Regions from separate parts of the Comamonas kerstersii genome, predicted to be linked through region 2. Evidence: predicted binding sites of a transcription regulator. Region 2 holds the regulator's gene; each other region holds the start of a gene.

Region 1 (7,638 bases), 200 kb from region 2:
GCCATCAGCGCATGCTCCAGCGTGGGCTGGGGCGGCTGGTTCTTGCCCTGGGGCACGCGGCTGTGCATGTCGGCAATACGCTCGGTGGTCAGCGGGTGGGTGCGCAGATAAGGCCAGCTGCCGTTGTCATTCAGGCGGCTGGCGTGCTGCAGTTTTTCAAACATGCTCACGGCGCCCTGCGGTGCAAAACCTGCGGGCTCCAGCAAGGTGTAGCCAATGCGGTCGGCCTCGCGCTCCATGTCGCGCGAAAAGCCCAGCTGGTTCTGAATCGTGGCCGCCTGCCCGCCCACAATCAGGGCATTGGCCGCATCCGGGCTCTTGCTGGCCGCCAGCGCGCCCAGCACCATGCTGGCAATCATGATGGGCATGTTCTTCTTCTCCTGCCCGAACATGCGCGCAATGTGGCGCTGCGTCACGTGCGTGAGCTCGTGGGCCATCACCGTGGCCAGTTCATCGCTGCTGCTTACCGCACCAATCAGCCCCAGGTGCACCCCCAGATAGCCACCAGGCAGGGCAAAGGCGTTAATGCTCTTGTCCCGGCCCAGCAAAATCTCCCAGGCAAAGCGCTCGCTGATTTCCTCCGACAGATTGCCGCGCTCACGCGCCGCTTTCACCAGTGGCTCCCAGACGCTGAGCACATAGGCGTGCAGCTGCGGGTCGTCGATATAGTCCGGGTCGCGGTAGAGCGAGGCAATGATGCTGTCGCCCAGCCTGCGCTCTTCGCTGGCCGTCAGGTCTGCGCCATCGCCCATGCTGGGCAGGGCCAGCTGGGCCTGTGCACCAGCCATATAGCCCACACCGGGCAGACACAGCACCGCAGCCAGCAAGGCACTGCGCAGCGGCGAAAGGGCGAAGGAAAATGGCTTCATGGCAATAGCGGGCAAAGGCACAAGGCCCTCTGTGACAAGAACAGACTCTTATGATGCCTGCATTGCGCCCATGTTCCCAGCTTTACATGCCATACGCAAAGCTGTCTGACATCTGCGCCTCCCTGTAGCGAACGACACAGAATCAAAGATGAGCGAACACCACCTCCCCAACGACGGACTGACCCACTTTGACGCCCACGGCCAGGCGCATATGGTGGACGTAGGCGCCAAGCAACCCACCCACCGCGTGGCCGTGGCCGAAGGCCGCATCGTCATGCAGCCCGCAACCCTGGACATCATCCAGAAAGGCACGGCCAAAAAGGGCGATGTGCTGGGCATTGCACGCATTGCCGGCATCATGGCCGCCAAGCAGACCAGCCACCTGATTCCGCTGTGCCACCCCCTGGCACTGACCCGCGTGGCCGTGGATTTTGAATTGCTGCCTGAAGACAACGCGGTGCGCTGTGAAGCCACGGTGGAAACCTATGGCAAGACCGGGGTGGAAATGGAAGCGCTGACGGCCGTACAAATTGCCTTGCTGACCATTTATGACATGTGCAAGGCGGTGGATAAGGGGATGGTGATGGAGGGGGTGAGGGTCGTAGAAAAACGGGGGGGGAAGTCTTATAATTTAGCGAATTATTTAAAATAATTACTCCACCTCACACATAAAACTAAAAAAGAAATGCTGCCGAAATGGCAGCATTTCTAAATCTAATTAAACTTTGGTACAGCCATTAGGCAAGTATTTCTGAGCTATACCAGATGTGCAAGCCCAATTAAAAGATCCATTGTCTGCATTGGACAGGGTCAAAGTAATGGTTCCATTTACCAGTGGAGTAGCTACACCTGTACCTTTAAAGGTCGCAACAATTGTACATCCACCAGCTGCTGTAGCAGTCCCGCCAGTAGTCACTTTCAGAACATATTTTCCGTTGACATCTGTATCTGTTGGAAGTCCTACGGCAGCAGCAGCAGCATCAGTGTTAGCTGGACACGTTCCTGTATTTGCAAAAATCTCAGACATATTAGTCTTGAGGCCACTTGCCAAGGAGACCCCCTCAGTAGCCTGAGCTCTAGCAACATAGTCCTGATAAGCAGGCAGTGCCACAGCCGCCAAAATACCAATAATCGCCACCACGATCATCAGTTCAATCAAGGTAAAGCCCTGTTGCATTGTGCGCTTCATAGAAAGCTCCTCTCTCTGTGGATGAAATTGACGTCATCCATAGAGCAAGTCGCGTGCCAGCGAATTCCTACGTACCAACCCCGGGGAATTGCAAACTTTGGTTGCAAACGGGCGTGGAATGTAATTTTCTGCATGACTTGTATCAAGCGGCATAACACTTTTGTCATTCACTGGATTTCCGCCACCTCGCATGCATAAACTCTATTTTCAGGAGCACCTTGCGCTTGATATACGGTGCTTTGCAATATAAATAACTTGGAAACCAAGAAATAACCGGCGCAAGCAGCTATATCTTTGAAAGCAGCAACCAAAAAGCCAGCCTCAAGAGGCTGGCTTTTTGCTTGATGCCCGCAGCAGATCACTGCGAGCTGGCTGAGAGGGCTTAGGCCTTCTTCAGCAGGCCTTGCAGCAGGCGGCCCATTTCGGAGGGGTTGCGGGTGATGGTGAAACCGCACTCTTCCATGATGGCCAGCTTGGCGTCGGCCGTGTCAGCGCCGCCGGAGATCAGCGCGCCGGCGTGGCCCATGCGCTTGCCGGGAGGGGCGGTCACACCGGCGATAAAGCCCACCACGGGCTTTGTCATGTGTTCCTTGCACCAGCGGGCGGCTTCGGCTTCGTCGGGGCCGCCGATTTCGCCGATCATGATCACGGCATCGGTGTCGGGGTCGTCGTTGAAGGCCTTCATCACGTCGATGTGCTTCAGACCGTTGATGGGGTCACCACCAATACCAACAGCAGTGGACTGGCCAATGCCCAGTTCGGTCAGCTGTGCCACGGCTTCGTAGGTCAGCGTGCCGGAGCGGGACACCACGCCCACGCGGCCCTTCTTGTGGATGTGGCCGGGCATGATGCCGATCTTGATTTCGTCTGGCGTGATCAGGCCGGGGCAGTTGGGGCCCAGCAGCAGGGTCTTCTTGCCGCCCGCGGCTTCCTTGGCCTTCATCTTGTTGCGCACTTCCAGCATGTCGCGCACGGGGATGCCTTCGGTGATGCAGATGGCCAGGTCCAGATCGGCTTCCACGGCTTCCCAGATGGCGGCAGCGGCGCCTGCTGGGGGCACGTAGATCACGGAGACGGTGGCGCCAGTTTCCTTGGCTGCGTCCTTGACGGAGCCGTAGATGGGGATGTCAAAAATGCGCTCGCCCGCCTTCTTGGGGTTCACACCGGCGACGAAGCAGTTCTTGCCGTTGGCGTATTCCTGGCACTTTTCGGTGTGGAATTGACCGGTCTTGCCGGTAATGCCCTGGGTGATGACTTTGGTGTCTTTGTTGATAAAGATCGACATGTTTTTATCTCCGGGGGCGTTTTACTTGACGGCAGCAACAATCTTGGTAGCAGCTTCAGCCATGGTGTCGGCTGCGATGATGGGCAGACCGGATTCGGCCAGGATTTGCTTGCCCAGCTCTTCGTTGGTGCCCTTCATGCGCACGACCAGTGGCACGCTCAGGTTCACGGCCTTGCAGGCGGTGACCACGCCGGTGGCGATGGTGTCGCACTTCATGATGCCGCCGAAGATGTTGACCAGAATGCCCTTGACCTTGGGGTTCTTGAGCATGATCTTGAAGGCTTCGGTCACCTTCTCGGCCGTTGCGCCGCCGCCCACGTCCAGGAAGTTGGCGGGCTCGCCGCCGAACAGCTTGATGGTGTCCATGGTGGCCATGGCCAGGCCCGCGCCGTTCACCAGGCAGCCGATGTTGCCGTCCAGAGAGATGTAGGCCAGGTCGAACTTGGAGGCTTCGATTTCTGCGGGGTCTTCTTCGTCCAGGTCGCGCAGGGCCACGATTTCGGGGTGGCGGAACAGGGCGTTGGAGTCGAAGTTGAACTTGGCGTCCAGGGCCATCAGGTTGCCGTTGGAGTCGCAGTTCAGGGGGTTGATTTCCACCAGCGAAGCGTCGGTGTCCATGTAGCACTTGTAGATGTTGGCGAACAACTCTACGGCCTGGTCGATGGACTTGCCTTCCAGACCGATGGCCGCAGCCACCTTGCGCGACTGGGCTTCGGTGATGCCGGTCAGGGGGTCGATCATCTCGGTGATGATCTTCTCGGGCGTGGAGTGGGCCACTTCCTCGATGTCCATACCGCCTTCGCTGGAAGCGATCAGTGCCACCTTCTGTGTGGCGCGGTCGGTCACCAGCGACACATACAGTTCGTTCTTGATGTCTGCACCTTCTTCGATGTACAGACGGCGCACCTTCTGGCCTTCAGGGCCAGTCTGGTGGGTCACCAGCTGCATGCCGAGGATTTGCTCGGACAGGGCCTTCACGTCCTCAATGGTCTTTGCCACCTTGACGCCGCCGCCCTTGCCGCGGCCGCCGGCATGGATCTGCGCCTTCACCACCCACACGGGGCCGCCCAGCTTCTGTGCTGCCTCTACAGCTTCCTGGACGGTGAAAGCCGGAATGCCACGGGGAACTGGCACGCCGAATTGACGCAAGATTTCCTTGCCTTGGTATTCATGAATCTTCATGAGTCTTGTCTCTCTGAAACGGAGGAAAAATGCCCGTTTTCCTGCTGCCTGGGCATGCGGAGCCGGGCTCGTATGACATGGCAATCGGCGAATGTACCATGCTGACAAGTCGGCAAAAAGTGCTTTGTTTCACGGGATATACGTATTGGCATACGTAGATCAAGCCGCACCAAGGCTGGCCCGGAAGGCCACAAACGCCCCCTGAAAAACGGCAGGAGCCGCAGTTTTTGCGCTGCACCCCGCCCGCAGCAGCGACAATCCGTTTATTTGATGGCGTCGCAATTGCGGCATGAACCTACGATGCGCCAAGAAGCGCGGGAGCATTGAACAATGTCCAAAGTCTTTATTGATGGCGAAGCTGGCACCACGGGTCTGCAGATTCGTGACCGCTTGCAGGGTATGGCTGGTGTGGAACTGGTCAGCATTGCGCCCGAGTTGCGCAAGGACCCCGCGGCCAAGCGGGCGCTGATTGCCGAGGTGGATCTGGTCATCCTGTGTCTGCACGACGATGCCGCACGCGAGACGGTGGCGCTGGTCGACAGCATCACCGCAGAAACCGGCCGCGCCATCAAGATCATTGATGCATCTACCGCCCACCGCGTGGCGCCGGACTGGGTCTATGGTTTCCCTGAGCTGTGCGCCGGCCAGCTTGAAGCGGTGAAGACCGCCACCCGCGTATCCAACCCCGGCTGCTACGCCACAGGCGCGATTGCGCTGCTGCGCCCGCTGGTGGATGCAGGGCTGATGCCTGCGGACTACCCCGTGGCCCTGCCATCGGTGTCTGGCTACACCGGCGGTGGCCGCAGCATGATTGAGGCGTACGAGGCTGGCAGTGCCGCGCCTTATGAGGCCTATGGTCTGGGCCTGGCGCACAAGCACATTCCTGAAATTCTGAAATACACCGGCATGACACGCCGCCCCGTGTTCATTCCCGCCGTGGGTAACTATGCACAGGGCATGCTGGTGCAGCTGCCCCTGCACCTGGACCTGCTGCCCAGCGCGCCCAAGGCCCAGGACCTGCACGATGCGCTGGCCAGCCACTACGCCAAGACGAATACGCCGGCGCAGTGGGTCAAGGTGCTGCCTCCCACCGAAGACAACAAGCTGGCCGCCGATACGCTGGCCAATACCAACCACCTGGAGCTGCGTGTGTTTGCCAACGAAACCCATCGCCAGGCCGTGCTGATTGCGCGGCTGGACAATCTGGGCAAGGGTGCCAGCGGCGCTGCCGTGCAGAATCTGCAATTGATGCTGGGAATTTGACCCCCCGCCTATGTGGAGATTTTCCCGAAGGTGGTTTGACAGAGATCGAACCTTCTCTTAGTACCACCTATGAATTTACTTATTTTTACAAGGTGACAATATGGCTTTTGGTCTTCTGGCGCGGTTTTTTGGTGTAGGCGCATCCCCGAAGAAGGAGATGGTTTCTCACATTGCAAAAATCGTCAACACGGTTGACATCGACATGGCTATCGCCTCCCACGAAAACTGGAAATACCGTCTGCAAGCGTTCCTGGACGGTCGCTCCACCGAGAAGTTCGTCGCAGAGGAGATCTGCTTTGACGACCGCTGCGATCTCGGCAAGTGGATTCACGGCGCAGGGAAGGCCAAGCTGGGGAACTTCCCGGGCTTCACGGCCCTGCAAGGGCATCACAAGATGTTCCACTACGCTGCATCCAACGTGGTGGCACTGGCACAGGCAGGCAAGACCGAAGAGGCTAACAAGATGCTGGACGTGCAGTTTACCCAGCAATCGGCTGAAGTGGTGCGTGACCTGCGCATGCTCAAAGCTCTTGCCGAAGAAGCGGCAGACGAGTAATTCACAATCGGCGCCGGGGATTGCGGTGCCGCGCCTTATGAGGCCTATGGTCTGGGCCTGGCGCACAAGCACATTCCTGAAATTCTGAAATACACCGGCATGACACGCCGCCCCGTGTTCATTCCCGCCGTGGGTAACTATGCACAGGGCATGCTGGTGCAGCTGCCCCTGCACCTGGACCTGCTGCCCGGCGCACCCAAGGCACAGGACCTGCACGATGCGCTGGCCAGCCACTACGCCAAGACGAATACGCCGGCGCAGTGGGTCAAGGTGCTGCCTCCCACCGAAGACAACAAGCTGGCCGCCGATACGCTGGCCAATACCAACCACCTGGAGCTGCGTGTGTTTGCCAACGAAACCCATCGCCAGGCCGTGCTGATTGCGCGGCTGGACAATCTGGGCAAGGGTGCCAGCGGCGCTGCCGTGCAGAATCTGCAATTGATGCTGGGTGTGTAAAGCGCGGTTTTACACTGGCATCTGCCTTGCATGATCAAGCGGCCTGCGGGCCGCTTTTTTGCAGGCAGGGCGCTTCTTTATAAATAGCTTCCTGCGCTTGATTGCATGAGGTTTCAAATAGTTTTGTATCTGAAACCTTTGTTTATCAAGCGCTGGCAGCTCTTGTTTTTATAGGTTTTGCATGACTGCCGCCACTGCCTCTTCGCCGGAAATTCGCCGTGCCACCCTGATCGGTCTGGTGGCCGTGCTTTGCTGGAGCAGCACCGTGGGCCTGATGCGCTCCGTGGCCGAGGCGCTGGGTGCGCTGGGCGGCGCGGCGGTGTTCTACAGCGTCAGCGCCGCGTTTGTGCTGCTGGTCAAGGGTGTGCCCTCGCGCGCGCAGCTGCGGGGTATCTCGCGCATCTACCTCATCGTCTGCGGTCTGCTGTTTGCTTTCTATGAGATCTGCCTGTCGGTGGCGATTGGACTGGCGCATGACCGGCCCCAGTCCATGGAGCTGGGCATGATCAACTACCTCTGGCCCTGTCTGACGATTGTGCTGGCCGTGCTCTGCCACCAGCAGCGCGCCCGCTGGTGGCTGTGGCTGGGCGTGGCCTTGTGCCTGTGGGGGCTGGTGCTGGTCATGGGAGAAGGCGCCAGCAGCGTCGATACACCCTGGTGGCAGAACCTGGGCGCGCACATGGCGGCCAACCCCGTGGCCTATGCGCTGGCCTTTGGCGCAGCCATCATGTGGCCTGCCTACTCGGTGCTCGCACGCATCCACGGCGGTGGCTTCAATGGCGTGGGGCTGTTTCTGACCCTCACGGCCTTCCTGCTGTGGCTGCAATGGCTGGCAGCA
Region 2 (7,638 bases):
AAATACCGCCGGTAATCGTGCCGCAGACCACGCCCACGAGCAGACCCAGCACGGCTGCGCCCCAGGGGCCCCACTCCCACTGCAGCATGGCTGCAGCGGCGGCGGCAGCGCTCAGTGCCAGCACCGAGCCTACCGACAGGTCAATGCCTGCAATGATCAGAATGAAGGTCATGCCCACGGCCATCACGGCCAGGGCAGGAATTTCATTGGCGATCGACAGCAGCGTGTCCTTGGTAAAGAAGTAGTCCGACAGCGAGCTGAACAGCGCCACCATGGCGATCAGCACCACGATCAGGCCGATGTACGTGCCCATTTCCTGGCGCCATGGACTGTGTACTTTTTCTGGATGAGAAGCAGGGGAAGACATGCGTATTGAATCGTTGTTTAGGCCGCAGTGGCTGCAGCAGTTTCTTCAGTAACGTCACCAAATGCGGCGGCCAGCAAGGCTTGCTGCGACCACTGGCCACGCTCGAAGGTCGCCACCAGGCGGCCCTGGTGCATCACGGCAATGCGGTCACACAGCTCCATGAGCTCGCGCAGATCGCTGGACACCACCATCACGGCCTTGCCCTGGTGGGTCATGGTGTTGATCTCGGCGTACAGATCAGAGCGCGCACCCACGTCCACGCCACGGGTCGGCTCGTCCAGCAGCACCACGGGGCAGTCACGGTGCAGCCAGCGCGCAAAAATCACTTTCTGCTGGTTGCCGCCACTGAGCGTGCCCACGGACTGCTCAGCGTTAAAGGAGCGCACACGCAGGCGCTGCACCATTTGCTTGGCCAGCTGTGCTTCACGGCTGCGGTTGAGCCAGCCACCTGCGGACACGGAGCGCATATGGCTCAGCGAGGTATTGACGCGAATGGACTGGGGCAGCAGCAAGCCCTGCGCCTTGCGGTCTTCCGTAATCAGGGCAATACCGGCGCGCACGGCCTGCATGGGGCTGCGCCAGTTCGGTGCCACGGCCTGTGCCTGCTGGTCAGGGTGCTGGCCGGTCAGCTCGATAGAGCCGCTGTCTGCCTTGTCTGCGCCGTACAGCAGGCGCAGCAGTTCGGTGCGACCAGCGCCCACCAGACCCGCCACACCCAGCACTTCGCCAGCGTGCAGCTCCAGGCTGACGTTCTTGACCACATCGCCACGGCACATGTTTTCTGCACGCAGCAGCACGGGGCCGGCCTTGCGGCGGGGCTTTTCATCCAGCGTTTCCACGTGGCGGCCGACCATGCGCTCCACCAGCGTGGCTTCTGACAGGCCCTGCATGGGCAGCACATCCACCAGACGGCCGTCGCGCAGCACAGCCACACGCTCGGCCACGCGCTGCAGTTCTTCCAGACGGTGTGAGACGTAGACCAGCGCCACGCCCTGCGCCTTCATCAGGTCAATCTGTGCAAACAGGTGTTCAATTTCCTTGGCCGTGAGCATGGCCGTGGGCTCATCGAGCACCAGCACGCGGTTGCCATCGCGCAGGTTGCGCGCAATTTCCACCATCTGCTGCATGCCAATGCCCAGCTCGGACACCTTGGTGCGTGGGTCGATATGGTCCAGCCCCATCTTGGCCAGCTGTTCGCGCGCCATTTCGTGCAGGCGCTTGCGATCCACCAGGCCAAAGCGGTGGGGCAGGCGGTCGAGCAGCAGGTTCTCGGCCACCGTCAATGTGTTTACCAGCCCCAGCTCCTGCAGCACCATGCGCACGCCCTGACGCTCTGCGTCCGTACGTGACACGGGTGCAAAAGGCTTGCCCATCAGCGTCATCTGGCCGCGCGATGCCTGCACCAGGCCGCACATGATCTTGGAACATGTGCTCTTGCCTGCGCCGTTCTCGCCGGTCAGCGCCAGCACCTCGCCAGCGCGCAGGTCCAGACTCACGCCATCGAGCACCGTGCTATCGCCATAGTCCTTGCCGATGCCTTCAAGCCGCATGACCACCTGACCGTGGTCTGCAGGAGTGGGGTGTGCCATGTCTGCCTCTTACTTCGTCACCAAAACCACGTCGGTTTTGACTTCAGCAGGCAGCTGGGCCTGGGGTGTCTTGTCCTGGATGGCCTTCAGGGCCACATCAATACCGAAAGCCGCCTGCTTGGCAGCAAACTGGTCTGCCGTGGCCAGCACGCGGCCGTCCTTGAGCAAAGGCTTGATGGCCTGGATGTTGTCGTAGCCCACCACCAGCACCTTGCCTGTCTTGCCCGCAGCCTTGACGGCGGCCACAGCACCCAGAGCCATGGAGTCGTTACCAGCCAGCAGTGCCTTCAGATCGGGGTTCTCACGCATCATGCCGGCGGCCACGGTGTTGCCATTGGCAATTTCCCAGTTGCCGGACTGCACGCCCACGATGTTCATCTTGGCAGCGTCCATGGCGTCCTTGAAGCCTGCGGTGCGCTGCTGTGCATTGGTGGTGGTAGACACGCCTTCGATGATGCCGACCTTGTCGCCGGCCTGCAGTTGCTGGGCCAGATAGTCGCCCACCAGCTTGGCGCCGTAGCGGTTGTCAGGCCCCACAAAAGGAATGTTCAGGTTCTTTTCCTTCAGGGCTTCGGGGTCCAGACGGTTGTCGATGTTCACCACGATCACGCCCTTGTCCACGGCGTTCTTGAGCACGGGCACCAGCGCCTTGGAGTCAGCAGGTGCGATCACGATGGCATCGGCCTTCTGCGCCACCATCTGTTCGACCATCTTGATCTGGGCTGCGGTGTCGGTCTCGTTCTTGATGCCGTTGCTCAGCAGCACGTAGTTGCCGTGCTCCTTGTTGTGTGCCTTGGCACCGTCTTCCATGGTGCGGAAGAACTCATTGGCCAGCGACTTCATGACCAGCGCCACCTTGGGCTTGTCCTGCGCATGCACGGCGGGTGCAAAAGCACCAAAAGCGGCCAGTGCGGCTGCACCGATAGCCAAGAGGGTATGACGACGTTGTTGCATATTGGTTCTCCGAGCGCAGGGCACTCAACTGGGTTACGAGCAAAAAACAAAACGCTGCCCGCAGGCAGCGCATAAGTAATAACCGTAATATCCGCGCGATTCTAGCGAGCGCTCACCAGCTTAGCCAATCGCCCCGAGCAAACCAATACAGCGTTAACGGGTTGCTCCGTTCGCTTACAACGCTTTTCTCAAATTTGCTGGCGCAATTTTCAGCGCCTCCCGGTATTTCGCCACCGTGCGGCGGGCACATTCGATGCCCTGCTCCTTGAGCATCTCGGCAATCTGGCTGTCCGACAGCGGTTTTTTGGGGTTCTCTGCACTCACAAACTGGCGGATCAGCGCACGCACTGCCGTACTCGACGCATTGCCGCCCGTCTCTGTACCCAGGCCGGAACCGAAGAAGAACTTCAGCTCATAGGTGCCGTGGGGCGTGGCCATGTACTTGGCCGTCGTCACACGGCTGATGGTGGATTCGTGCAGCCCCAGCTCGTCCGCAATATCGCGCAGCACCAGCGGACGCATGGCCAGCTCACCGTGGATAAAGAAGTTTTTCTGCCGCTCCACAATGGCTTTGGACACACGCAAGATGGTGTCAAAGCGCTGCTGCACGTTCTTGATGAACCAGCGCGCCTCCTGCAGGCGCTGCTGCAGCATGGCGTGGCCCTCGCTGCCCTTGTGGCTGCGCAGCGCACCGGCATAGACCTCGTGCACACGCAGACGCGGCATCACATCGTGGTTGAGCTGCACGCTGAACTGCATCAGGCCATCGCCCCCCTTGCGGTTCGTTTTCTGCACGATCACATCGGGCACGATCACATGCCGCTCCACATCCACAAAGCGCCGCCCGGGCTTGGGCTCCAGCCGTGCAATCAGCGCCAGCGCTGCGCGCACGCGGCTTTCAGGCAGACCACAGGCCTGCATGAGCTTGCGCACATCACGGCGCGCCAGCATGTCCAGCGGCTGGGCACACAGCTGCAAGGCGGCTTCCAGCAGCGCAGGGTCGTCACCGCCTTGCTCCTGCAGATAGCGCAGCTGCAGGCGCAGGCATTCGGCCAGATCACGCGCCCCCACACCCACGGGTTCCAGCGACTGCAGCAGACGCAGCGCCACCGTGAAGTGGTGCATCAGCTCCTCAAGCTGTTCTTCATCTTCACTGCCTGCCAGGCCAATAGCCAGCTCTTGCAGCGAGTCTTCCAGATAGCCGTCGTCGTTGAGGTTTTCAATCAGAAAGCGCAGGGCGCAGCGCTGCACTTCCGACAGGCGCAGCGACAGTGCCTGCTGGTGCAGATGGTCCGTCAGAGATTCGTGGCAGCGGGCCAGTTCCAGTGCAGAAGGGGCATCCTCGTCCTCATTGCGCTTGCCGCGTGCCGGTGCTTCACCACCCCACTCTGCGTCATCCAACGCCCCCATGTCTACACTGCCATCGCCCTCCCAGTCCTGGGGCAGATCGGCAGCTTCTGCCACGGGAATTTCTGAATCTTTTTGCCCTTCAGCGCCCGTGGATACGGCGCTGTCAGCTACAGAAAAATAAGTTTCGTCGCTGGCATGCACATCCGCCTCTGGCGCGGAATTTGCATGCTCCACGCCAAAGGCCTCGCGTTCGACCTCTTCGGCAGACCATTCAAGAAATGGGTTTTCGTCGAGCATCTGCTCGACTTCCTGAGAAAGCTCCAGGGTCGACAGCTGCAGCAGTCGAATAGATTGTTGAAGTTGCGGCGTCAACGCCAGATGTTGTGAGACCCGCAGTGACAAACTTGGCTTCAACGCTGTACCCCTCTTTGCTCTCTCGACCTTTGTTGTTATTGATGACGCTGCAGGGGAGGTCTACATCCGGAAATGTTCGCCGAGGTATACCCGGCGCACATCCGGATTCTCGACAATCTCCTGCGGCGTTCCCTGTGCCAGCACTGTGCCATCGCTGATGATGAACGCGTGGTCACAGATGCCCAGTGTTTCGCGCACATTGTGATCAGTAATCAAGACGCCAATGCCGCGCTCCTTGAGGAAGCTGATGATGCGCTGAATCTCGATCACGGCGATGGGGTCAATACCGGCAAACGGCTCATCCAGCAGGATGAAGCGCGGATTCGTGGCCAGTGCGCGGGCAATCTCCACGCGGCGGCGCTCACCACCGGACAGCGCCAGCGAAGGCGACTTGCGCAGGTGGTCCACGCGCAGCTCCTGCAGCAGCGTGGTCAGTTGCTGCTCAATGGCTTCGCGCGACAGCGATTTGCCACTGGCATCTTTTTGCAGCTCCAGCACGGCACGCACGTTGTCTTCCACATTGAGTTTGCGAAAGATCGATGCTTCCTGCGGCAGGTAGGACAGACCCAGGCGCGAGCGCTGGTGAATCGGCATATTGCCCACGGAGTGGCCGTCAATCAGCACATCACCCCCGTCGCTGCGTACCAGCCCCACGATCATGTAGAACGACGTGGTCTTGCCCGCGCCGTTGGGGCCGAGCAGCCCGACGACCTCACCCTTTTGCACGGTGATGGACACGTCTTTGACCACCTTGCGGCTGCCATAGGACTTGGCCAGATGCCGTGCCTCGAGCTTGCTCACCGCGGCAGTGTCTTGGGTCTTCTCGGCCATTAGTTTCCTTGCAGTTTCAGTGCATCCGAAGGCTGCAGCGTCTGTGCAGGTGCGCTGGACGGTGCTGGCGTAGTGTTCTTGGGCGCCAGGATGGCTCGGACACGGCCGCCGGAGCCAGCAGGGGCTGACGAAGGCTCATTGCTGCGCTTTACGCCATCCACGGTGAACACGTCCGTGAGGTTGTTGTAGGTGATGACGCTGCCCATGATGTCGTCACTGAGCTGGCCACCCGTGTAGCGGCGCAGCTGGCCGCGGCGGATGAACTTCACGTCATCCGTCTTGCCGTTGTATTCAATGATCTCGCCCTCGCCCTCGATCACCTCTTCAGGTGCTCCCGGTGCGGTATCGCGCTTCTGACGGAAATAGGCACGCTGGCCCGGGGCAGCCTTGACCACGCCATGCTGGTAGCCCTCGGCATCCTGCCGTACATCCAGCTGTTCGCCGCGCAGCACGATGGTGCCCTTGGTCATCACCACATTGCCCGTAAACACGCTGGTCTGCGTCAAGTCGTCATGGCGCAGCGCGTCCGACTCGATATTCATGGGTTTGTCGCGGTCAGCACGCTCGGCATGTGCAAGGCCTGTGGCCCCGGCGAGGGCTGTCAGCAAAAGACAGGTGATGAGTTTGGAGTTCATGGGCAAGGCACGTTTCTTGCGACACATTGTAGTCATGCCGCTTGTGGTCCATAAAAAAGTCCGCATGGCGCGGACTTTTCATTCAGCTACAGATGCAGAGCTTACTTGGTGCTCTGGGCAATCAGGTAATCCACCACCAGCAGCACATTGGGCATGCTGCCAGCCATGGGGCCATCGGTGTAGTAGCGGCCTGCCACACCAATGGAGGGCACGCCTTCTACGTCGTAAGCCTGTTGCAAGGCAGTGGCCTTGCGCACCTGGCTGGCTACGTTGAAGGAGTTGTAGATCTCCTTGAACTTGGCCACGTCCACACCCTGCTTGCCTACCCATGCAAAGATGGCGTCGTCAGTGGCCAGACGGTTGCGCTCCACGTGGATGGCATGGAAAGCCTGGGCGTGCATGGCATCGAAGTTGTCCATGGCCTGCAGCGTGTAGAAAAGCTTTTGCTGGGGCACAAAGCTCGAGTTGAACGCCACAGGTACGCGGCGCACCACGACGTTCTCAGGCGCCTTGGCCTTCCAGGCTGCAAACACAGGCTCAAACGCATGGCAGTGCGGGCAGCTGTACCAGAAGAACTCCACCACTTCGACCTTGCCAGCGGGCACATCGGTAGGCGCAGGCTTGGACAGGCGGCGGTACTGCTTGCCTTCCTGAGGCACGGCAGGCTGGGCGATCGCAGGGCTCAGGCCCCAGGCCAGAGAGGTGGCAGCCGTGGCTGCAGCCAGAGAGAAATGGCGGCGTTGCATCAAAAGGACTCCTTCTCGAAATATGGCATGTCAGAGCCTGTCAGGCCCCATAAGTTCACTGCTGCACGCGCACCATGCTGGAATCGATGCCTGCATCGTCCAGCCTTTGCTTGAGCTGCGCAGCATCCCCGCGCTTGTCAAACGGACCAATGCGCACGCGGAAGACCACACGGCCATTTTGCTCACGCTCGCTGATGCGAGCTTCCCAGCCCATCATGGCCAGCTTGGCGCGCTGGGCGTCTGCATCGGCCTTGCTGCGGAAAGCGCCAGCCTGCACAAAGTAGTGAAAGCCGTCATTGGTGGCAGCTGCTTCTGCCGCAGCCTTCGCTTCTGCAGCGGCCTTGGCCTCAGCAGCCTTGAGCTGTGCATGCGCCAGATCACCCAGCGGGTCGGCAGACACGGCAGGCGGCTGCGCCACAGGGTTCTGTGCAGAGGTCGCAGGGGCAGGCGGCTGCACCTCAGGCGCAGCAGGTGCCGCACCACGCTCAGGCTGAGCGCCTGTCAGCGGTGCATTGGGGTTCCAGTTGCGATAGCGCTCACTATCGCCCTGGCGGTCATCTGCAGACCGAGGATCACCCTTGAAGGGCACGGGCATCTTGGTGACGTAAACCGCCACCCCCAGTCCGATACCCAGACCCAGAATCACACCGATGATGAGACCAAGGAGGGTGCCTCCCCGTTGCTGATTACCCATAAGACTGCCTGTCACCTTGCTTGATAGTTCACTGAGAGTGGCTTACATGCGCTCGGGC
Region 3 (7,638 bases), 1.2 Mb from region 2:
GTTCCGCTTCTCGCACAGCGAGAAAGGGGGCTGAGTGCCGCGGCTCCAAGCCTGCCTGCGCAGGCTTGGACGGCAACGAAGAGCAGCCGCCTCTGGTGGCTGCACGTGGGCAAAGCGATTCAGGGGGTGTTTCATGTTTCCGCGCTGCGTCCCTTCATCGCGAAGATGCCTTGGGGCCGCTTCTGGATGAAAGCAATGATGAAAACCAGCACCGCGATCTTGGCCAGCACCGCACCGGTCCAGCCTTCGAGGAACTTGTTGAGAATGCCTAGCCCCAGCGCGGCATACACCGTGCCAGCCAGCTGGCCCACGCCGCCGAGCACCACCACCATGAACGAGTCCACGATGTAGCTCTGCCCCAGGTCCGGCCCCACATTGCCCACCTGGCTCAGCGCGCAGCCCGCCAGCCCGGCAATGCCGCTGCCCAGTGCGAAGGCCATGGTGTCCACGCGTGCGGTGTTCACGCCCATGCACGAGGCAATCGGGCGGTTTTGCGTCACACCGCGCACAAACAGACCCATGCGTGTTCTGGCGATGATGTAGGCCACCCCTGCCAGCACCGCAAAGGCAAAGGCAATGATGATCAGGCGGTTGAACGGCAGTGTCAGATTGGGCAGCACCTGCCAGCCGCCGCTCATCCACACGGGGTTTTCCACGGCCACGTTTTGGGCACCAAAGACGCTGCGCACCAGCTGCATCAGCACCAGCGAAATGCCCCAGGTGGCCAGCAGCGTCTCCAGCGGACGGCCGTAGAGGAAACGCAGCACGCCACGCTCCAGCACCGCGCCCACCAGGGCCGAAGCCATGAAGGCCACAGGCACGGCAGCCAGCAAATACCAGTCAAAAAAATCGGGCAGATAGCTGCGGAATACGCCCTGCACCACAAAGGTGGCATAGGCGCCAATCATCATCAGCTCGCCGTGGGCCATGTTGATCACACCCATCAGGCCGTAGGTGATGGCCAACCCCAGCGCCACCAGCAGCAAGATGGAGCCCAGACTCACGCCGGTGAAAGCAACCCCAAGGCGCTCGCCCCAGGCCAGCTTGTCTTCTACTTCAGCCAGCGCACGCTTGAGGGCTGCCTTGACCTTGTCATCCTGCTCGCTGGATAACTGTTCGTTGAGCAGCAGGCGTGTCTGCGGTGAGGCTTTTTGCGCCAGCTGCACGGCTGCTGCCATGCGCTGCGCTGCGTCGGCACTGCCCAGCAAGGCGGCAGAGCGTGCCAGTTCCAGCTCTGCACGCACCGCTTCATGTTTTTCCTGTGCCAGCGCCTTTTCCAGCGTGGCAAGGCGATCCGGGTTGGCGCCCTTGAGCATGGCGCGCGCAGCTTCCAGGCGCTCGCTGTCTGTGCCCACCCACAAATTCAGTTCTGCCAGCGCATTGGCAATTTCACGGCGCAGGCGGTTGTTGGTGCGTGCGTCTTCTGCCGCCGCAGGCAGACTGGTAGCAGTGCCGCTGACAGGGTCGATGGCCGCACCACCACGCACGATGAAAGCACGGCCTTCGCCATGCTGCACTTCGCCATCACGCAGGGCATTCAGAAACTGCGCCACGCGGGCAGCGTCACCATGGGCGACAGCGTCCTGCATGGCCGCAATACGGCTGTTGTTGTCGCCATCGGCCATGGCCAGGGCTTGTTCCGCCGTGAGCGCATGGGCCGGCAGCTGGCTCATGGCGGCAGCCGCTATGGCAGCTCCCAGCCAGGGCCTGATAAGGCGCAAGAGAGGTAAAAACATAAGCAGTCCAATCAACAAAAAGCCCGTCACTCCGGACGGGCCCTTGCAACAGAGATTCCGGGTCTGACACAGCCTTGCAACAGCTGTGCCAGATTCGGTGTTTGCAGCGCTTACTTTTTCTCTGGCTCGTCCTTCTTCTTGTCGTTGCCTTCAATGAAAGGGCTCCAGGGCTGGGCCTTGATCGGGCCCTTGGTCTGCCACACCACGTCAAACTGGCCGTCAGCCTTGATCTCGCCAATCAGCACAGGCTTGTGCAGGTGGTGGTTCTTGGGGTCCATGGTCAGCACATAGCCGCTGGGTGCCTGGAAGGTCTGGCCCGCCATGGCGGCAATCACCTTGTCCGGATCGGTGCTCTTGGCCTTTTCCACGGCCTGCTTCCACATGTTGATGCCCACGTAGGTGGCTTCCATGGGGTCATTGGTCAGAGGCTTGGTGGACTGGCCAGGCAGGTTCTTGGCCTTGGCGTAGTCGCTCCACTGCTTGATCCAGGCTTCGTTGGTGGGGTTCTTCACGCTCATGAAGTAGTTCCACGAAGCCAGATGACCCACCAGCGGCTTGGGGTCCAGACCGCGCAGCTCTTCCTCACCCACGGAGAAAGCCACCACGGGTACATCGGTGGCCTTCAGGCCCGCATTGCCCAGTTCCTTGTAGAAAGGCACGTTGGAGTCGCCATTGATGGTGGAGATCACCGCTGTCTTGCCACCGGCAGAGAACTTCTTGATGTCCGCCACGATGGTCTGGTAGTCGCTGTGGCCGAAGGGGGTGTAGGCCTCCATGATGTCCTTGTCATCCACACCCTTGGACTTCAGGAAGGCACGCAGGATCTTGTTGGCTGTGCGGGGGTAGACATAGTCTGTGCCCAGCAGCACCCAGCGCTTGGCAGCACCACCGTCTTCGCTCATCAGGTATTCCACGGCGGGAATGGCCTGCTGGTTGGGCGCTGCGCCGGTGTAGAACACATTCTTGCTCAGCTCTTCGCCTTCGTACTGCACGGGGTAGAACAGCAGGGCGTTGTTTTCTTCATAGACGGGCAGCACGGACTTGCGGCACACCGAAGTCCAGCAGCCAAAGGTCACAGCCACCTTGTCCTGGCTGATCAGCTGCTTGGCCTTTTCTGCCGCCAGCGGCCAGTTGGAGGCGGTGTCAATCACCACAGGCTCCAGCTTCTTGCCCAGCACACCGCCCTTGGCGTTGATTTCCTCAATGGTCATCAGGGCCATGTCCTTGAGCGCAGTTTCCGAAATGGCCATGGTGCCCGACAGTGCATGCAGCACACCCACCTTGATGGTGTCTGCCGCCTGTGCAGCCAGACCAGTAAAACCCAAACCTGCAACAGCTGCAGCAGCAGCCAAAGACTTCAAAGTGAAACGACGCTGGGTCATGGAAAGTGCTCCTCAATGGGCTGTATGAAGTATTCGCTGGCCTCCCTGACCAGCTTGCTGCACTTCAAAGCAAGCGGTGTGCCACTTTCAGTCCAATCCATGCAATTCACGCTATTGGTGCGCCCCATCCAGCGATGCACCACAACAGAACGCAGACGCACCAACTGCGCCACGGGCACATCCAGAGCGCGTCCAGTCATGGCACCAAAAAAGACAACGCCACGCACCACAACAGCGCTTGGCACGCCTCTTGCAGATTGCATAGCAAGGGGCACAGATGCCCCACACCAATACGTCTACCGACGAGGGAATCGAAACGATGGAATTAACTCCCCGCGGTCAGTCGGCGCAGCCGACTGCTCGGACCCATTAAGGAAGCTGTAATGGAATTGACGCCAAGAGAAAAAGACAAGCTGCTGATCTTTACCGCAGCCCTGCTGGCCGAACGCCGCAAGGCCCGAGGCCTGAAGCTGAACTACCCCGAAGCCGTGGCCCTGATCAGCGCCTTTGTGATGGAAGGCGCACGCGATGGCAAGACCGTAGCCCAACTCATGAGTGAAGGCCGCACCGTGCTGACGCGTGAGGACGTCATGGACGGTGTGCCTGAAATGATTCCCGACATCCAGATCGAAGCCACCTTCCCAGACGGCACCAAGCTGGTCACGGTGCACGAACCCATTGTTTGATTACAAGCCTTTTTGGCCTCCAGCCCTTATCCCATCTGCGCTAACAGCTATGAAAACTAAACACCTGATTGCCGCTTCCGTTGCCACAGCTGCAGCCCTGCCTCTGACCGCCCTCGCCCATGTGGGCAGTGATGGCGGCGGCCACCATACTTTTCTGGACAGCTTCACCCACGCCATTGCCCACCCCTTTGGCGGTGCCGACCACCTGGCCGCCATGCTGGCAGTCGGTGCCTGGAGTGCACTGGCCTTTGGCAAGTCAGGCAAGGCCTGGGCCGCGCCTGCAGGCTTTGTGGCACTCTTGGTTGCAGGCTGCCTGGCAGGTTTTGCTGGTCTGCAAATCCCTGCGATCGAGCCCATGATTGCTGCCTCCGTGCTGGTGCTGGGGCTGCTCGTGATGGTGCAGCAGAAGATGGCCGCAGGTGCGGCAGCTGGCCTGGTGGGCGTGTTTGCCTTCTTCCACGGCGCAGCCCACGGCTATGAGCTATTTGAAGAGTCCTTGGCCCCTGCAGCGGGCGTCATCGTGGGCATGGCCGCAGGCTCTGCCATCTTGCACCTGGCTGGCATGGCAGTGGGCCACCAAGTCATGCGGCGCTTTCAGACTTTGGCCAAAGTGGCTGGCGGCCTGACCGCTGCGCTGGGCGCCTTCATGCTGACCCGTCTGGCTTGAAGAAAGGGCTTGCCATGATTCCCGGAGAAATCTTGGTCGATGAGGGCGTACACGTCCTCAACCCCGGTCGCCCAACTCTGACGCTGGTGGTCAAGAACGCCAGCGACCGCCCGATTCAGGTTGGCTCGCACTATCACTTTGCCGAGACCAATGCAGGCCTGGAATTTGACCGCCAGGCAGCCCACGGCAAGCGCCTGAACATTGCCAGCGGCATGGCCGTGCGCTTTGAGCCGGGCCAGCAGCGCACGGTGGAACTGATTGATCTGGCAGGCAACCGCAAGGCCTATGGCTTTCGCGGCCTGGTGCAAGGAGATTTGTGATGGCTAGCATGGACCGACGCGCCTACGCCGAAACCTTTGGCCCCACCGTGGGCGACCGCGTGCGGCTGGCAGATACCGACTTGCTGATCGAAGTGGAGAAAGACTTCACCCTGAACGCGGGCGGCTATGGCGAGGAAGTGAAGTTTGGCGGCGGCAAGACCATTCGCGATGGCATGGCACAAAGCCAGCGCTCACGGGAACAAGGCGCCATGGACACGGTACTGACCAATGCGCTGATCGTGGACCACTGGGGCATTGTCAAAGCCGACATCGGCTTGAAGGACGGGCGCATTGCAGCCATTGGCAAGGCCGGCAATCCTGACACGCAGCCGGGCGTGGACATCATCATTGGCCCGGGTACGGAAATCATCTCCTGCGAGGGCAACATCGTCACCGCCGGCGGCATCGACACCCACATCCACTTCATCGCACCCCAGCAGATTGAAGAAGCGCTCACCAGTGGTGTGACCACCATGATCGGCGGCGGCACGGGCCCGGCCACAGGTACTTTTGCCACCACCTGCACGCCTGGCCCCTGGAATATGGAGCGCATGCTGCAGGCCGCGGACGCCTTCCCCATGAACCTGGGTTTTCTGGGCAAGGGCAATGCGGCGCTGCCAGCAGGGCTGCATGAGCAGATTGCCGCCGGTGCCATTGGCCTCAAACTCCACGAAGACTGGGGCAGCACGCCTGCGGCCATCAGCAACTGTCTGGATGTGGCTGAGGAAACCGACACCCAGGTGGCCATCCACACCGACACGCTCAATGAGTCTGGCTTTGTGGAAGACACGGTGGCAGCGTTCAAGGGCCGCACCATCCACACCTTCCACACCGAAGGCGCGGGCGGCGGCCATGCACCGGACATTCTGAAAGTGGTGGGTGAAGCCAATGTGCTACCGTCTTCAACCAACCCCACGCGCCCCTACACCATCAACACGCTGGACGAGCACGTGGACATGCTGATGGTCTGCCACCACCTGGACGCCAGCATTGCCGAAGACCTGGCCTTTGCCGAAAGCCGTATCCGCAAGGAAACGATTGCGGCCGAAGACATCCTGCACGACATTGGTGCCATCAGCATGTTCAGCTCCGACAGCCAGGCCATGGGCCGTGTGGGGGAAGTGATTCTGCGCACCTGGCAAACCGCCCACAAGATGAAGCAGCAGCGCGGCCAACTACAAGGCGACAGCGCGCGGCACGACAACTTCCGCGTCAAGCGCTACATCGCCAAGTACACCATCAACCCCGCAATCGCCCACGGCATCAGCCACGAAGTAGGCAGCATTGAAGTGGGCAAGTGGGCCGATCTCGTGATCTGGAAGCCTGCATTTTTTGGCGTCAAGCCCTTTTGCATTCTCAAGGGTGGCTTCATCGCCATGGCCGCCATGGGTGATCCGAATGCCTCCATTCCCACGCCCCAGCCTGTGCACTACCGTCCCATGTTTGGTGCATTCGGTGGCGCCATTGCCAAGACCTCGCTGACGTTTGTTTCGCAAGCTGGTTTGGCCGCAGGCATTAGGGAACGCTTTGGGCTGCACAAAACGCTGTCCGCCGTCAAAGGCATTCGCGGCGTGCAAAAGCAGCACATGATCCACAACGATCTGGCGCCACGCATGGAAGTGGATGCACAGACTTATGCCGTGCGTGCGGACGGGCAGCTCCTGACCTGTGAACCAGCAAGGAGCCTGCCCATGGCCCAGCGCTACTTCCTGTTCTGAAGTGTGTTGAGCGTAAAGGCCGTACCAGGATGCTGAACACCCTTGCCCGCATACCAGGCCAGCCAGTCGCTGGCAGGCACCACAGGCGCATGCTGCACCGTGGTGGGCAAGGCTTCATAGACCAGCACGGCCATCATCTGTGTGCCGCCACCGGTCAGCGCCACAGGCACGGTCAGAATGCGTTTGGTGTATTCGCCCACATCGGTGGGCCACAGGCCTTCGATGCCATCGAGGGCCTGTTCCAGCGCCGCATCAAGCGGATACACCTCTGCCAGCACCTGCTGCGTGCCTACCAGCTGCAGGCCCGGGTAGTAGCCCAGATCATGCAAAGTGCCTGTGAGCGTGGTGCGCCCTATGCAGGCAATGCCCGGACGCAACCGTGCAATGTCGTTGATGCCACCGGCACGCAAGGTCCCGTACACCGCCACATGGCCCACACCACAAGGCTGCCAGTCCGTTGCAGCCACCGAAGAAAGTGCAAAAGGGGTTGACATGTCTGTCATGCTATCAAGTGATGAAAACCGTGCGAGATGCACGATTCGCGCCAGTTTGTAGCTCCCCTTTTGAAAGTAAGCAACCTATGTTGACCATCAACAAACTCCTTCCCCAGGGCCAGGGCCTGGCCCGCGTGCTGCTCCAGCGTGCTGCCACCGTGGAGCTGGACTGGGATGTGCGCCAGAAATCGCGCTTTGCCGCCACCGACAGCCAGGGCCGTGAACTGGCCATCTTTCTGCCACGCGGCCAGGCCGTGCGCGGCGGCGATGTGCTGGTCGCCGAAGATGGCTCCATGGTGCGCGTGATTGCCGCACCGCAAAAGGTGCTCAAGATCACGGCCTGCGCCGAACACGGCACAGCCTTTGACCTGATGCGCGCTGCCTACCACCTGGGCAACCGCCATGTACCCATTGAGCTGCAGCCCGACCACCTCAAGATTGAACCCGACCACGTGCTGGCCGACATGCTGCGCAGCATGCACATGACGGTGGTTGAGGCTGATCTGCCGTTTGAGCCCGAAGGCGGCGCCTATGGCGGCCATGTGACCAATGATGGTCACAGCCACCACCATCACAGCCACACACACGATCACGGCCATGGGCATGACCACGGACATGCACAACACCAACACGCC

What was found. The regulator sigma-54, encoded in region 2, starts transcription at its own class of promoters, with help from an activator protein. The targets are predictions, from matches to a motif close to TGGCANGNAANCTGCTTT.
Region 1: the regulator sigma-54 is predicted to act here: its motif matches at 2,100-2,117, upstream of B5M06_RS05795 (pilin).
Region 3: the regulator sigma-54 is predicted to act here: its motif matches at 3,358-3,375, upstream of B5M06_RS12245 (urease subunit gamma).

What each region holds. Positions count from the first base shown of each region.
Region 1 covers NZ_CP020121.1:1,226,452-1,234,089, reverse strand. Annotated here, with positions in the region: gene B5M06_RS05805 (M48 family metalloprotease) at 1-869, opposite strand, end outside; gene moaC (cyclic pyranopterin monophosphate synthase MoaC) at 1,018-1,521, shown strand; gene B5M06_RS05795 (pilin) at 1,588-2,058, opposite strand; gene sucD (succinate--CoA ligase subunit alpha) at 2,441-3,343, opposite strand; gene sucC (ADP-forming succinate--CoA ligase subunit beta) at 3,365-4,525, opposite strand; gene argC (N-acetyl-gamma-glutamyl-phosphate reductase) at 4,856-5,788, shown strand; gene B5M06_RS05775 (CZB domain-containing protein) at 5,946-6,344, shown strand; partial or broken gene B5M06_RS05770 (N-acetyl-gamma-glutamyl-phosphate reductase) at 6,372-6,800, shown strand; gene yddG (aromatic amino acid DMT transporter YddG) at 6,982-7,638, shown strand, end outside.
Region 2 covers NZ_CP020121.1:1,423,222-1,430,859, reverse strand. Annotated here, with positions in the region: gene B5M06_RS06660 (ABC transporter permease) at 1-367, opposite strand, end outside; gene B5M06_RS06655 (sugar ABC transporter ATP-binding protein) at 385-1,956, opposite strand; gene B5M06_RS06650 (sugar ABC transporter substrate-binding protein) at 1,966-2,910, opposite strand; gene B5M06_RS06645 (RNA polymerase factor sigma-54) at 3,085-4,674, opposite strand; gene lptB (LPS export ABC transporter ATP-binding protein) at 4,735-5,505, opposite strand; gene lptA (lipopolysaccharide transport periplasmic protein LptA) at 5,505-6,140, opposite strand; gene B5M06_RS06630 (thiol:disulfide interchange protein DsbA/DsbL) at 6,242-6,886, opposite strand; gene B5M06_RS06625 (SPOR domain-containing protein) at 6,942-7,580, opposite strand; gene argS (arginine--tRNA ligase) at 7,623-7,638, opposite strand, start outside.
Region 3 covers NZ_CP020121.1:2,602,854-2,610,491, reverse strand. Annotated here, with positions in the region: gene urtB (urea ABC transporter permease subunit UrtB) at 132-1,673, opposite strand; gene urtA (urea ABC transporter substrate-binding protein) at 1,847-3,118, opposite strand; gene B5M06_RS12250 (hypothetical protein) at 3,115-3,318, opposite strand; gene B5M06_RS12245 (urease subunit gamma) at 3,502-3,804, shown strand; gene B5M06_RS12240 (HupE/UreJ family protein) at 3,854-4,471, shown strand; gene B5M06_RS12235 (urease subunit beta) at 4,486-4,791, shown strand; gene ureC (urease subunit alpha) at 4,791-6,509, shown strand; gene B5M06_RS12225 (gamma-glutamylcyclotransferase family protein) at 6,494-7,003, opposite strand; gene ureE (urease accessory protein UreE) at 7,090-7,638, shown strand, end outside.